DNA from 2 places in the Caballeronia sp. LZ019 genome. Region 2 is predicted to be linked to the other one. Evidence: riboswitches for the same ligand, from Rfam matches in the RefSeq annotation. Region 2 holds a riboswitch; the other holds the start of a gene.

Region 1 (5,975 bases), on a different contig from region 2:
CAAGCGCGAAGGTCGCCGCGCCGCCGGATACGCCGAGCACGTACGGCTCCGCGAGCGGATTACGCAGCAGCACTTGCAGCAGCGCACCGGCGAGCGCCAGCAGCGCGCCCGATGCAAAGCCAGCCAAAGCGCGCGGCAAACGTAACGTAAGGACGATGTCATCGGCGATATCGGGCGTGGCGGAATGCGCGTGCAGCAGCGCGGCGATTGCACGCGACATCGGCAGATTCACGCTGCCGAGCGCAAGCGACGCCACGAGCATGACGAGCGCCATCGCGCCGAGCGCGAGCCAGATGACGGCGGCGCGGCTAGCGTTCATCGCGTCTCGATGACGGCGTCATGCTCACGACGGATGCCATCCGAGTGTGATATACGCGCCGCGTCGCGGCGTGTTGTACGAGTAAGCGAGTTCATAGTCCCGGTCGAACAGATTGTCGATGCGCGCGCTCACGTACCACGACTTCGTGATGTCATAGCGCGCGGACAGATTGACCACGCCGTAGCCTGCAAGCGTCGAATCGTAATCGCTGCGCGCGCCGCTCACGATCCACTCGCCGCCCACGCGCCATCGTCCGATCGATCGATGCGCCGACAGCGATGCGAAGCGCCGCGCACGTCGCGTCAGCTCTTCGTGATTCGTCTCGTCAACGGGATTCTGGAACGTGACACCGGCGCGTAGATCCGTTGCGCCCACATGCCCCGCCCACGATCCCTCGACGCCCTGCACTTTCGCGCGCCCCACGTTCTGCGCGATATAGAAGCCGCTGCCATCCGATACGTAATCGATCAGATTCGAATAGCGCGTCTGGAATGCCGTCACGCGCAGCACGCCCACTTTGTCCGATGCGTACTGCAACGCCGCTTCGACCGAATGGCTGCGCTCCGGTTGAATCGACGCATTGCCGCTGAACGGATAGTAGAGGTCATCGAAGCTCGGGGCGCGGAACGACACCGCATAGCTCGCGCTCGCGCGCCAGTGGGCATCGAACCTGTAGGCGTAGCCGAGATAGTAGCTGTTCGCGCCGCCGAAATCGGAATACTGGTCGTGACGCACGTTCGCCTGAACCTCGCTCGAGCCGAAGCGCCCCACGTAACCCGCGAACACCGAATTCACGTGACGGTCCGGCGCGCTCAGCTGATCCGAATCGAGCGATTGATCGAGATGCTCGTAGCCGAACAGCAGCTTGTGGGCATCGGCGAGCCTGAAGTCGTTCTGCCAGAGGTACTGATGCGTCTCCGAGTTGAATCGGCTCGTATAGACGCCGTTCTGCTCGATGTTCGCGCGGTCCTGCCCCTGCGCCATCGTGAAGTGCGTGGTCCAGCGGTCGGTCAGCTTGCCGTTCGCGAACACCGACGCCGAGCGCACGCGGTCGTGCGTCTTGTTGATGTCGGTCGGCGAGCCGTAGGCATCGTCGAAGCTGTCGACGCCGTTCGCTTGCAAAAAGCGCACGCCCGCGTCCCACTTGTCGGTGAACTTGTGGCGCAGCGTCGCCGCGACGCTTTCGTTGAGATAGCCGTTCGCGTTCGGGTTGGCATTGGGCGCAAGCGCGGGATCGATCGACGAGAAGCCGTCGGTCTTTTCGCGGGACACGTTGAGGCTGAACGTGGTGCGGCCATCGGCGTCGAGCGCGCCGTCGACGCCCGCCGACTGACGCTGCGTGTGATAGCTGCCGTACTCGGCTTCGAAGTGGAAGCGCGGCGGGTGTGCATCGCCCTCTTTCGTGAAGATCTGCACGACGCCGCCGATCGCATTCGATCCATACAGCGCCGATACATTGCCGTTCACGACTTCGACGCGATCGGTCTGATCGAGCATTAGCTGCGACAACTGCGCCGCGCCGAGCGATACCGACTCCACGCGCACGCCGTCGATCAGCACGAGCGATTGCGACGACGCCGCGCCGCGTATGTACACGCCCGAATTCGCGCCTGGCCCGCCGTTGCGGGTGATCTGCACGCCGGGCGCGAGCGCGATGAGGCCGAGCACATCGTCGGCGTTGGTGTCGGCGATGTCCTGCTGGTCGAAGAGCGATGTCTGCGGAAGCGAATCGGCGAGCGGCTGCGGGCTGCGCGTCGCGGTCACGACGACGGGCGCGAGTGTTTGGGCGGCGGCATCGGCGGCATCGGCATGCGCGGATTGCACCGGCAGCACGCTGAACGCGGCGCACGCCGCAACGCAAACGGCGCGACGCCTCGTGCCGGACGGAGATGGAACCATGCGTGAAGACTTCCAGTTCGGGGCTGGCGCGTGCCCCGCTCCCCGCGAGGTCTGTGCGCGACGCGCGCGCCGGTCGTCATGACATGGACGCGCTGGACGATTGGCCGGTATCCGGGCTGGCGACGCTTCGTCCCGCCTTCCCGCGCATGGCGCGCAGTGGCGTCGACACGCTTCCTGCAGGGCGCACGCATGACGATGAACCATGCGATGCGACGCGAGAAACGTGCGAGGGACGACTTGCAACTTGCGTTGCGGTCGCTTACCGTTGCGGGGGCAGCACAGGTTGACGCGTCCCGGTCATGCGCCGTGGACTTCGCTCCCTGTTTCCCGTTTGACTGCATCCGCGAGAGAAGCGGACGCGAGCACCAAAAGTGCGGCAAGTTTAGGAGCGGGCATCGGGGCCGTCAAGAACGCGCGCCGTCCCAGCCGCTTGCAATCAACGCGCACGCTCGCTCTTTCCACACACGAATGCATGGCGATGCACGCATGTTCCGGGGTTGTTACGTCTCGAAACGAGACAATTATCGGACGCTGCTTTGAACCGCGCTAAAATGCCAGGTCTTTAGAGGACGCAGCACATGCTCAACGAACTCGAATCACTGTCAGGAAACATCGGCCGGCTGATCAAGATCAGCGAGCGCCACAATCAGGCGCGTCTCGCGCTGGAAGCGCAACTCGAACAATTGCGCGCCGACTACGCGGGCGTACAGGACGAACTCGTGCAGGTGCGAAGCGAGCGCGACGCATTGCAAGCCGAGCGTGACTCGCTCTCCGCGAAGATCGACGACGCTCAGGTGCGCTTGAACGCCATCCTCGAAAAACTGCCGCGCGGCAAGACGCAGCACGCGGAAAGCGACAATCAACTGGACCTTCTCAACGCCGAAGCCGAAAAGCACGCATCGCGCGGCGCGCAGCACGAACATGCGCATGCGGAAGAGATGCAGGGCGCTCACCATCACGGAGAGAAGGCATGACGACCACGCAGATCGAAGTATCCATCCTCGGGCAACCGTATCGCCTCGCGTGCTCGCCTGAAACGGAAGCCGCGTTGCGCGAAGCGGTCGCCCGCGTCGATGCGGAAATGAACAAGATCCGCAATGCAAGCAGCGTGCGCGGCACGGACCGCATCGCAGTGATGGCCGCGCTGTCGCTGGCGTCCGAATTGCTGCGTCTGCAGGAAAGCGTGCGTCACGGCGAGGCCTTCCCCGCCGAAGAAATTCGCCGCACGGTGCACTCGATGAACCAGCAGTTGGGCGCGGTCATCGCGCAGTACGAAGTGCAGTAAGTGCAGGTTATCTGCATGATGGGTTGATCTAATCACCCTCGCGGTGTCAATGAAAAAAAGATACCGCGCGATCGATGGCCGGGGGCTGCATAAGGCAAATGATTGGTGTAGAGTGATGTTTCCCTGCCTGGTGCGCCAAGGTCATATATTCCTTGAACCAATGTCACATTGGCACGGTTGCGGAACCTTGTAACACGGGCGCGCGCGTCACTTAGTCTGATGTACCCGAAGTGTTGCTTACCGCGACCAATCTTGAACCCAGGTTCAGGATGCCGGCCTAGCGGCTGAGGCGGGGACCTTACCCAGACGGCATCGGTTTTCACCGATGCCGTTTTCATTTGCATCGTCGACTCTTGCTGCTCCCTCATGCGCTACTGGCTGATGAAGTCCGAACCGGACGAAGCGAGCATCGATCATCTCGCGCACGCGCCGAAGAAAACCTTGCCGTGGACGGGCGTGCGCAACTATCAGGCGCGCAACTTCATGCGCGACCAGATGACAGTCGGCGACGGCGTGCTCTTCTATCATTCGAGCTGTCCGGAGCCGGGTATCGCGGGCATCGCGAAGGTGGCGTCGACGGCCTATCCCGATCCCACGCAGTTCGATTCGACAAGCCCCTACTTCGATCCGAAGTCCACGCCGGACACGCCGCGCTGGCTGCTCGTCGACGTGAGCTTCGTCAGGAAGATCCCGCTCATTTCGCTTGCAGATTTGCGCGCACACGAGGCGCTCGCCGACATGCAGGTGCTCGCGCGCGGCAACCGGCTGTCGATCACGCCTGTCACGGATGCGCAGTGGCGTTTTATTACCGAACGGCTCGCCGGGAATCGGAACTAAGGACGCGGCCGGACCGCCTAAAGGGCGTCGCGAAACGCGCGACGTTACAGGCCGGAGTCCTTCGATGATGAACAAGAAAACCGCCGCCGCACTCGCTCTTGCGATGTCGAGCGCCGCGCTCACCTTTTCGGCCACTGCCGCTGCGCAGACGGTCATTACCAATCCGCAGCCTTCGGGCGTGCTCTCGCTGTCGGCTCAGGCCAGTGCGCAAGTGCCGCAGGATGTCGTCACCATCACGCTCTTCTACGAGCAGGAAGCCGCCGACCCTTCATCGCTCACCACGACGCTGAATCAGCGTGCCGAGGCCGCGTTGCGCGAGGCGAAGGGCGTCGATGGCGTCACGGCGAAAAGCGGTGCGTTCAGCGTGTATCCGTCGACGGACCGCGACGGCAAGATATCCGCGTGGCGGGGGCGTACCGAAGTCGTGCTCGAATCGCATGACTTCGCGGCGGCGTCGAAGCTCGCGGGCAAGATGAGTTCGTCGATGCAGGTCGGCAACGTCACGTTCTCGCTGTCGCCGGAAGCGCAGCGCGCCGCCGCGCAGAAGCTCTCGACGCAGGCCATCGAATCGTTCCGCAAGCAGGCGCAGGCTGCATCGCAGGCATTCGGCTACAGCAGCTTCACGATTCGGGAAGTGAACGTCGGTCAAAGCGGCGTTGCGCCGCGTCCGGTGATGATGATGCAGGCGCGCGGCATGAACGCCGATGCGAAGATGGCCGCGCCGATGGCGCTGGAAGCCGGCACGACGATGGTGACCGTCGACGTATCCGGCTCCGTGCAGATGGGGCGTTGAACGAGCCCGTGCTCAGGCGGCGTTGGCCGGCACGCGCCGATGCCGCTTGTACGCCCACACCATCATGACGATGCCCGCGATGACCATCGGCAGAGAAAGCCACTGGCCCATCGAAAGATTGAGCGCGAGCAGGCCGAGATAATCGTCCGGTTCGCGCGCGAATTCCACCGTGAAGCGCGCGAGTCCATAGCCGATCAGAAAGAGCGCGGATACGGCGCCCATCGGACGCGGCTTGCGCGAGAACGTCCAGATCAGAATGAACAGCACGATGCCTTCCAGCGCGATTTCATACAACTGAGACGGATGGCGCGGCAGCATCTGATACCGCTGAAAGATTTCGGTCAGATGCCATTGCGCATCCAGTTGCGGATTTTTGGCGAGCCAGACGGCGTCGTCATTCGATGAGTGCTGGAAGAGCATGGCCCACGGCGCGGTCGGGTCGGTCACGCGGCCCCACAGTTCACCGTTGATGAAGTTGCCGAGGCGCCCCGCCGCGAGACCGAGCGGGACCATCGGCGCGACGAAATCCGTCACCTGCAGCCACGTGCGCTTGCGCTGATGCGCGAAGAGCACCATCGCGAGCGTGACGCCGAGAAAGCCGCCGTGGAACGACATCCCGCCTTCCCAAACCTTGAAGACATCGAGCGGATGCGCGAGATAGTAGCTCGCCTTGTAAAACACCACGTAACCGAGGCGTCCGCCGAGAATGGTGCCGAGCACGCCGTAGAACAGCATGTCGTCGATGTCCTTCGCGGTCCAGCCCTGATTCGCGACGAACGGCAGCCGCAGCCGCAGCCTGCCGATGACGATGGCCGATATGAATGCGACCAGATACATGAGGC
Region 2 (5,975 bases):
GTTGACCGGCGCGATAAGGCCCTGCCATGCGCAGATATGTCTCATAGCCGAGCACGTCTTCTGCGGCGGCGAGCGCTGCCTTCGATGCCGGCGTCATCGATTCGGCGTTGCCCGGACCGAGACCGATCACCGTCAGGGCGCCGCGCGCGCGGCCGATAGTTAGGATATCGATTGGTTTGTCGGCGACAGTGATGCTTATGTCTTGCGAAGGCATGGCATCGCTGAAACGCAGCGGCACGTTGAGCGCTTGCGCGGCACTCGTGAATGCCTCGCTTTTCATTGCGTGCATCGGCGCGACGAGTGCAGCAAGCGCGAGCGGCGACAAGCGGTGCTCGCGCAACGCGTCGCGCACGCGTTCAGCGACAGCACCGCCGATGTCGTGCACCCAGGCCACCACGCAGCGTGGATGAATCACGAGGTCATCTTCGCGTGCATCGATATGCGGCGTGACGCGCACGGCGAGGCGCGCATCGGCATTGCGCGGGAGATCGGCGTCATCGAGCCACGGTGCATGCCCTTCGATGCGCGTCGTTTCGCCCGCGAGCAAGTCGGAGACGAAGCGCTTGCCGCGTTCGATATCGGCCAGCGCATAACCTTCCGGCGGCGCAAGCAGACATGTGCCGAAGCGCAATTCGCCGCTTGTCGTGATCGCGGGCTGAACGTCGAGCGCCGCGGCGATTTCTCTTGCAAGCACGTTGACGCCGCTCATCCCGCCGACGAGCGGCACGACTGCGCTGCCGTCCTGCGCGACGGCGAGGACCGGCGGTTCGGCTTGCTTGTCGGTCAGGCAGGGCGCGAGTGCGCGAATCACGATCCCTGCGGAACACAGCGCGACGATGGGGGTATGCGCTGCATAGAGCGTACGCAAGTACGCGCCGAAATCGTCGTATGCAACGTCAGCGGCGACGCGGCTCGCAAGACCATGCACGAGCGACCCGGCGTAGCGGGCCTGAATGCGTCGGGCAGTGGGCATCGCGCTTTCGCCGAGCACGACGATCGCGACGGTCGGGCGCGTGATCATGCCTGCCATTTCTTCCCCGGCACGACGAGCAGCGAGAAATACGGCGACGCCATCGGATCGACTTCATCGAGCGGCACGATGCGTTGATTCGCCATCGTCGCGCGTTCGACGTAAAGCGCGCGCTTGTCGAGCCCGAGATCGATCAGCACCCGGCGCACTTTCTCGAAGTTGCGCCCGAGCTTCATGACCACCGCCGCATCCGATGATTCGAGCTTGCGCCGAAGTTCGTCTTCGGACAACACGCCCGATAGCACGCTGAGACTCTGATTGCGATAGACGAGCGGCGCGCCTAGCACCGATACGCCGCCGAGCATCGAGCACACGCCGGGAACCACGTGCGCGTCGAAGCGTCCGGCGAGGCGATCGTGCAGATACATGTATGAGCCGTAAAAGAAGGGGTCTCCTTCGCAGATCACCGCGACATCACGCCCGGCTTCAAGATGATCGGCGATGGCGAGCGCCGCTTCGTCGTAGAACGCGCTGATGATGGTTTCGTAGCAAAGCGGCGGTTCGAGCGCTTCGGTCGTGACCGGATAGACGAGCGGCAGCCGCGTCTGCGCCGCGTCGAGATGCGATTCGATGATGCCGAATGCGTTGCCCCTCTTTCCCTTTGCAACGAAGTAGGCGACGACCGGCGCGGACTTGAGAAGCCGCAACGCCTTCACGGTGATGAGTTCGGGATCGCCGGGACCGACGCCCAGGCCGTAGAGCCGTCCGCTCATCATTCGGTCTCCGAAGCAAGCGCGTTCACGGCGGCGGCGGTCATCGCGCTTCCGCCGCGCCGTCCGAGCAGGGTGACGTACGGCACCCCGCGGCTGTCGGCCGCAAGCAGCGCTTTGGATTCCGCCGCGCCGATGAAGCCCACTGGAAAGCCCAGAATGAGCGCCGGTTCCGGTGCGCCGGCATCGATCATGTCGAGGAGATGAAAGAGGGCGGTCGGTGCGTTGCCGATCGCGACGACCGCGCCCGCAAGGTGCGGCCGCCACAACTCGAGTGCGGCGGCGGACCGGGTGTTGTTCATCATGCGTGCGCGTTCGGGCACGCACGGATCGCCGAGCGTGCAGACGACGCGGTTGTCGGCAGGAAGGCGTGCACGCGTGATGCCTTCGGCGACCATGCGCGCATCGCAGAGAATCGGTGCGCCGGCAGCAAGCGCTGCGCGGCCCGCATCGCCCGCGCCGGGAGAGAAACGCAGGTCGTCAACGATATCGATCATGCCGCACGCATGGATCAAACGCACGGCGAGCTTCTCGACGTCGGATGGAATGGCGCTCAGGTCGGCTTCGGCGCGTATCGTCGCAAACGACTGACGATAGATTTCTGCGCCGTCGCGAATGTAGTCAAGCATCGGCATGGCTCCGGGCGAGCCATGCGGCCGCCTCTTCGATGGATAGATTTCGTGCGACGCGACGCGGGTGCCAATGCACGTCGTAGCGGTCGGCTTCGACAGCGAACAGCGTCACCGCGACGGGATGCGCCGCCGCGCACGAACGATCGCAACCGCTCAGATGCACGTGCGTATCGGGCGGCAACAGCGGCGCGAGGCGGTAAGCATCGGCTTTGGTGTCGGCATGACTTTTCGCGCAGCCGCTCGAACCGGTACACGCGATAAGTCGCGCAAGCGGATGGCGCGAGTCCGTCACGAGGCCGAGCGCATCGAGGCGGTCGATCACGCTTTGTGTGTCTTGCAGCACGACGCCCGGCACGATGATGCTTTGCCACGGCGTCACGATAAGGCGGCCCTCCCCATGCGATGTGGCGAGATCGGCGAGGGCGCCCAGTGTGGCGGCATCGAGACGGCCGAGCGGCGGTTGCGCTCCGACATAGCATGCGTTGTCATCCGGCATGGCATGTGCGCCCAGGCGCAGCGATGCATCGGACGGTGCGCGACGCCATGTCGTGGATACGGCGTCGAATGTGAGCGCATGGAGAAAGCGCGCGACGCCGACTCGTGCGAGAAACTCACGCATGCGATGCTCTTCCGGCGTTGCTTGCGCGAGAAACGCATGAAGCACCGCGACGACGAAAGGCACGACGGCATCGCGCGCAACGCTGCCGAGCGCGGGCGCATGATCGACGCGATGCGGCATCGACCCTGCGAAACCGAACGCGAAACGCGCGCCGCCATCGAGTGCGGAGAGCCACACATCGTGTGCGTGATCGAGCATTGCGAGCCGTTCGCCGCCGTCGAGCTGCAGCGAGAATTTGGGCGATAACGCGTGCAGCGCGGCGTCGCTCTGCATCGCGGCGGTGATGCCGGCGGCGAGCGAGCGCAGCGAGGCGTTCGCGAGCGGGCTCAGCATCACGTTGCGGATATCGTCGCCGCCTGCGGCTTGCGGACCGAGGCCGGCGTTCATTGCGATTTCGACGAGTTCCGCATGGGCATCGTCGCGAATGCCGCGCAATTGCAGGTTGGCCCGGTTGGTCACGTCGATGACGCCCGAGCCGCAGCGCATGGCGGCGCGCGCAACGGCATGCGCCGCCGGTGCGCCGAGTTCGCCGCCCGTCAGACGCAAGCGCGCGAGGCCGCCGTCTCGTGCCGGCACGATGCGCATGAGGCCCGGACAGGCCGATGGCCGCGATACTGAAGAATGTGCGTTCAAATGCGTGACGGATGCGGTATCGCGCCATGAACTGCCCGGTACACCCCGCCCGGACGGCTCGCGCGAAATAAGCGTTGATTCTGGCGTCGGCAGGTCTCTTGGCTGGCAGGTCGCCATCCGCGCCGGCCTTCCCGGTATAAACCAGTGGCAGTGGAGCGCGGACTCGCTGCGTACAATTGCGGGGGCAGCCACAGTTTTGCTGTGTTCCCTGTTAGGCCCTCGAGGTTCGACCCTCGCAGGCGCCGACGGACGTTGTATTATGCCCGGTTTTATCGACCATCAGACCGCTTCGTGCATGCCGTTTTCTCGCGATGCGCGTAGCGAACCGCAAGGAGGGAACGGCGCATGTCGACCTGGCTGACCGTGGTGGGCATCGGCGAGGACGGATGGCACGGCCTTAGTCGCGCGGCACGTCGCGCGCTCGTCGAAGCTGGTTCGATCCACGGCGGCGAGCGGCACCTCGCGCTTCTTCCCGCGCGTATCGCAGCCCGCCGCGTGCCGTGGCCCAAGCCGTTTTCCATCGATGCCGTGCTTGCCGAGCGCGCGAGCGGCGCGCGCATCTGCGTGCTGGCGAGCGGCGATCCGATGCATTTCGGCGTCGGCGCCACGCTCGCGCGCGAGCTTTCGCCCGATGAAATGCGCGTCATTCCTGCGCCTTCGTCGCTGTCGCTCGCGGCGGCCCGTCTGCACTGGGCGTTGCAGGATGTTCGATGCGTGTCGCTCGTCGGGCGTCCGGCCGCTGAACTGCTCGCGCATACGTTTCGCGGTGCGCGTCTTCTCGTCTTGAGCGCGGATGGCTCGACGCCCGCGGCCATCGCATCGTTGCTGACCGCGCACGGCTTCGGCGCGAGCCGCATCAGCGTATTCGAGCAGTTGGGCGGCGTCGATGAGCGGCGCATTGACGAACGTGCGGACGATTGGCGCGAGGCTCACGTCGCCGCGCTCAATCTCGTTGCGATCGAGTGCAGGACGCACGCGGGCCACGCGGGTCCGCCGCTCACGCCCGGCTTGCCCGACGACGCGTACCGTCACGACGGCCAGCTCACGAAGCGCGATGTCCGTGCGATTACCCTCGCGCGTCTTGCGCCGCAACCCGGCGAATTGCTATGGGACGTGGGCGCGGGCTGCGGCTCCATCGGTATCGAATGGATGCGCGCGCATCCGGCTTGCCGCGCGATTGCCATCGAAGCCAACGAAGGGCGGCAGCGTCTCATCGAGCACAACCGCGATGCGCTCGGCGTGCCGACACTCAGGCTCGTGAGAGGCGAAGCGCCTGCCGCGCTCGATGGCCTGCCCGCGCCGGATGCCGTGTTCGTCGGCGGAGGGGCGACTGCACCCGGCGTGCTCGATACCTGCTGGACGCGGCTGCGCCAGGGCGGGCGGCTCATCGTCAACGCGGTGACCTTGCAGAGCGAAGCGGCGCTCGTCGAGTGGCGCGCGCGGCATGGCGGCGAACTGACGCGAATCGGGGTGGCGCAGGCGGAACCGCTCGGTAGCTTCGATACATGGCGGCAGGCGTTGCCGATCACGATGTTGCAAGCGACGAAGTCGTGAGCGTTCCTAACTATATGGCTTCATCCGACGCATGCGCGACGAAACGCCCGACACCCCCGCGCCGCTGAGAAGCGGCTATACCACCGGAAGCTGTGCGACCGTGACGAGTCTCGCGGCCGCGCGTCTCTTGCTGACGGGCGAAGCCGGCGAACGCGCCGAGATCGTGCTGCCAAGAGGGCAGCGTGTCACGATGAAGCTGGAATTTTGCCGCCGCGTCGAGAACATGCGCGATGTCGCGGAAGCCGGCGTCATCAAGGATGCGGGCGATGATCCCGACGTCACGCATGGTGCGCTCGTATTTGCGCGCGTGCAACTATCGGCGGTTGCAGGCGTGCGCTTTCATGCGGGACCGGGCGTCGGCACCGTGACGCGCGCGGGACTCGCGCTTGCGATCGGCGAACCGGCGATCAACCCGGTGCCGCGCCAGATGATGACGCGGCACCTCGAAGACCTCGCGGCCATCGCAGGCTATGCAGGCGGCTTCGACGTGAGCATTGGTGTCGAAAATGGCGCTGCGCTCGCGCTGAAAACGATGAACCCGCGGCTCGGTATCGCCGGCGGCTTGTCGATTCTCGGCACGACGGGCATCGTCAGACCGTTTTCCTGTTCGGCGTATATCGCGTCGATTCATCAGGGCATCGACGTGGCACGGGCCAACGGTGTGCGGCATATCGCGGCGTGCACGGGCAATCAGAGCGAAGACGCGATGCGCGCGCGCTACGGCCTGCCCGACATCGCGTTGATCGAGATGGGGGATTTCGCCGGCGCGGTACTGAAGCATATGCGGCGCGCGCCCG

What was found. Region 2 has a riboswitch for cobalamin ahead of cobG (precorrin-3B synthase). Riboswitches for the same ligand answer to the same signal wherever they lie in the genome.
Region 1: linked by a shared signal. The riboswitch ahead of P9255_RS22660 (TonB-dependent receptor domain-containing protein) and the one ahead of cobG (precorrin-3B synthase) in region 2 are both predicted to bind cobalamin.

The regions. Positions count from the first base shown of each region.
Region 1 covers NZ_JARTVZ010000005.1:1,964,476-1,970,450, reverse strand. The annotation lists gene P9255_RS22665 (iron ABC transporter permease) at 1-319, opposite strand, end outside; gene P9255_RS22660 (TonB-dependent receptor domain-containing protein) at 344-2,218, opposite strand; cobalamin riboswitch at 2,303-2,603, opposite strand; gene P9255_RS22655 (ATPase) at 2,797-3,192, shown strand; gene P9255_RS22650 (cell division protein ZapA) at 3,189-3,503, shown strand; RNA gene ssrS (6S RNA) at 3,621-3,803, shown strand; gene P9255_RS22640 (EVE domain-containing protein) at 3,870-4,340, shown strand; gene P9255_RS22635 (SIMPL domain-containing protein) at 4,408-5,133, shown strand; gene lgt (prolipoprotein diacylglyceryl transferase) at 5,146-5,975, opposite strand, start outside.
Region 2 covers NZ_JARTVZ010000002.1:620,356-626,330, forward strand. The annotation lists gene cobJ (precorrin-3B C(17)-methyltransferase) at 1-1,030, opposite strand, end outside; gene P9255_RS05795 (precorrin-2 C(20)-methyltransferase) at 1,018-1,746, opposite strand; gene P9255_RS05800 (precorrin-8X methylmutase) at 1,743-2,369, opposite strand; gene cobG (precorrin-3B synthase) at 2,362-3,576, opposite strand; cobalamin riboswitch at 3,695-3,886, opposite strand; gene cbiE (precorrin-6y C5,15-methyltransferase (decarboxylating) subunit CbiE) at 3,970-5,178, shown strand; gene P9255_RS05815 (cobalt-precorrin-5B (C(1))-methyltransferase) at 5,210-5,975, shown strand, end outside.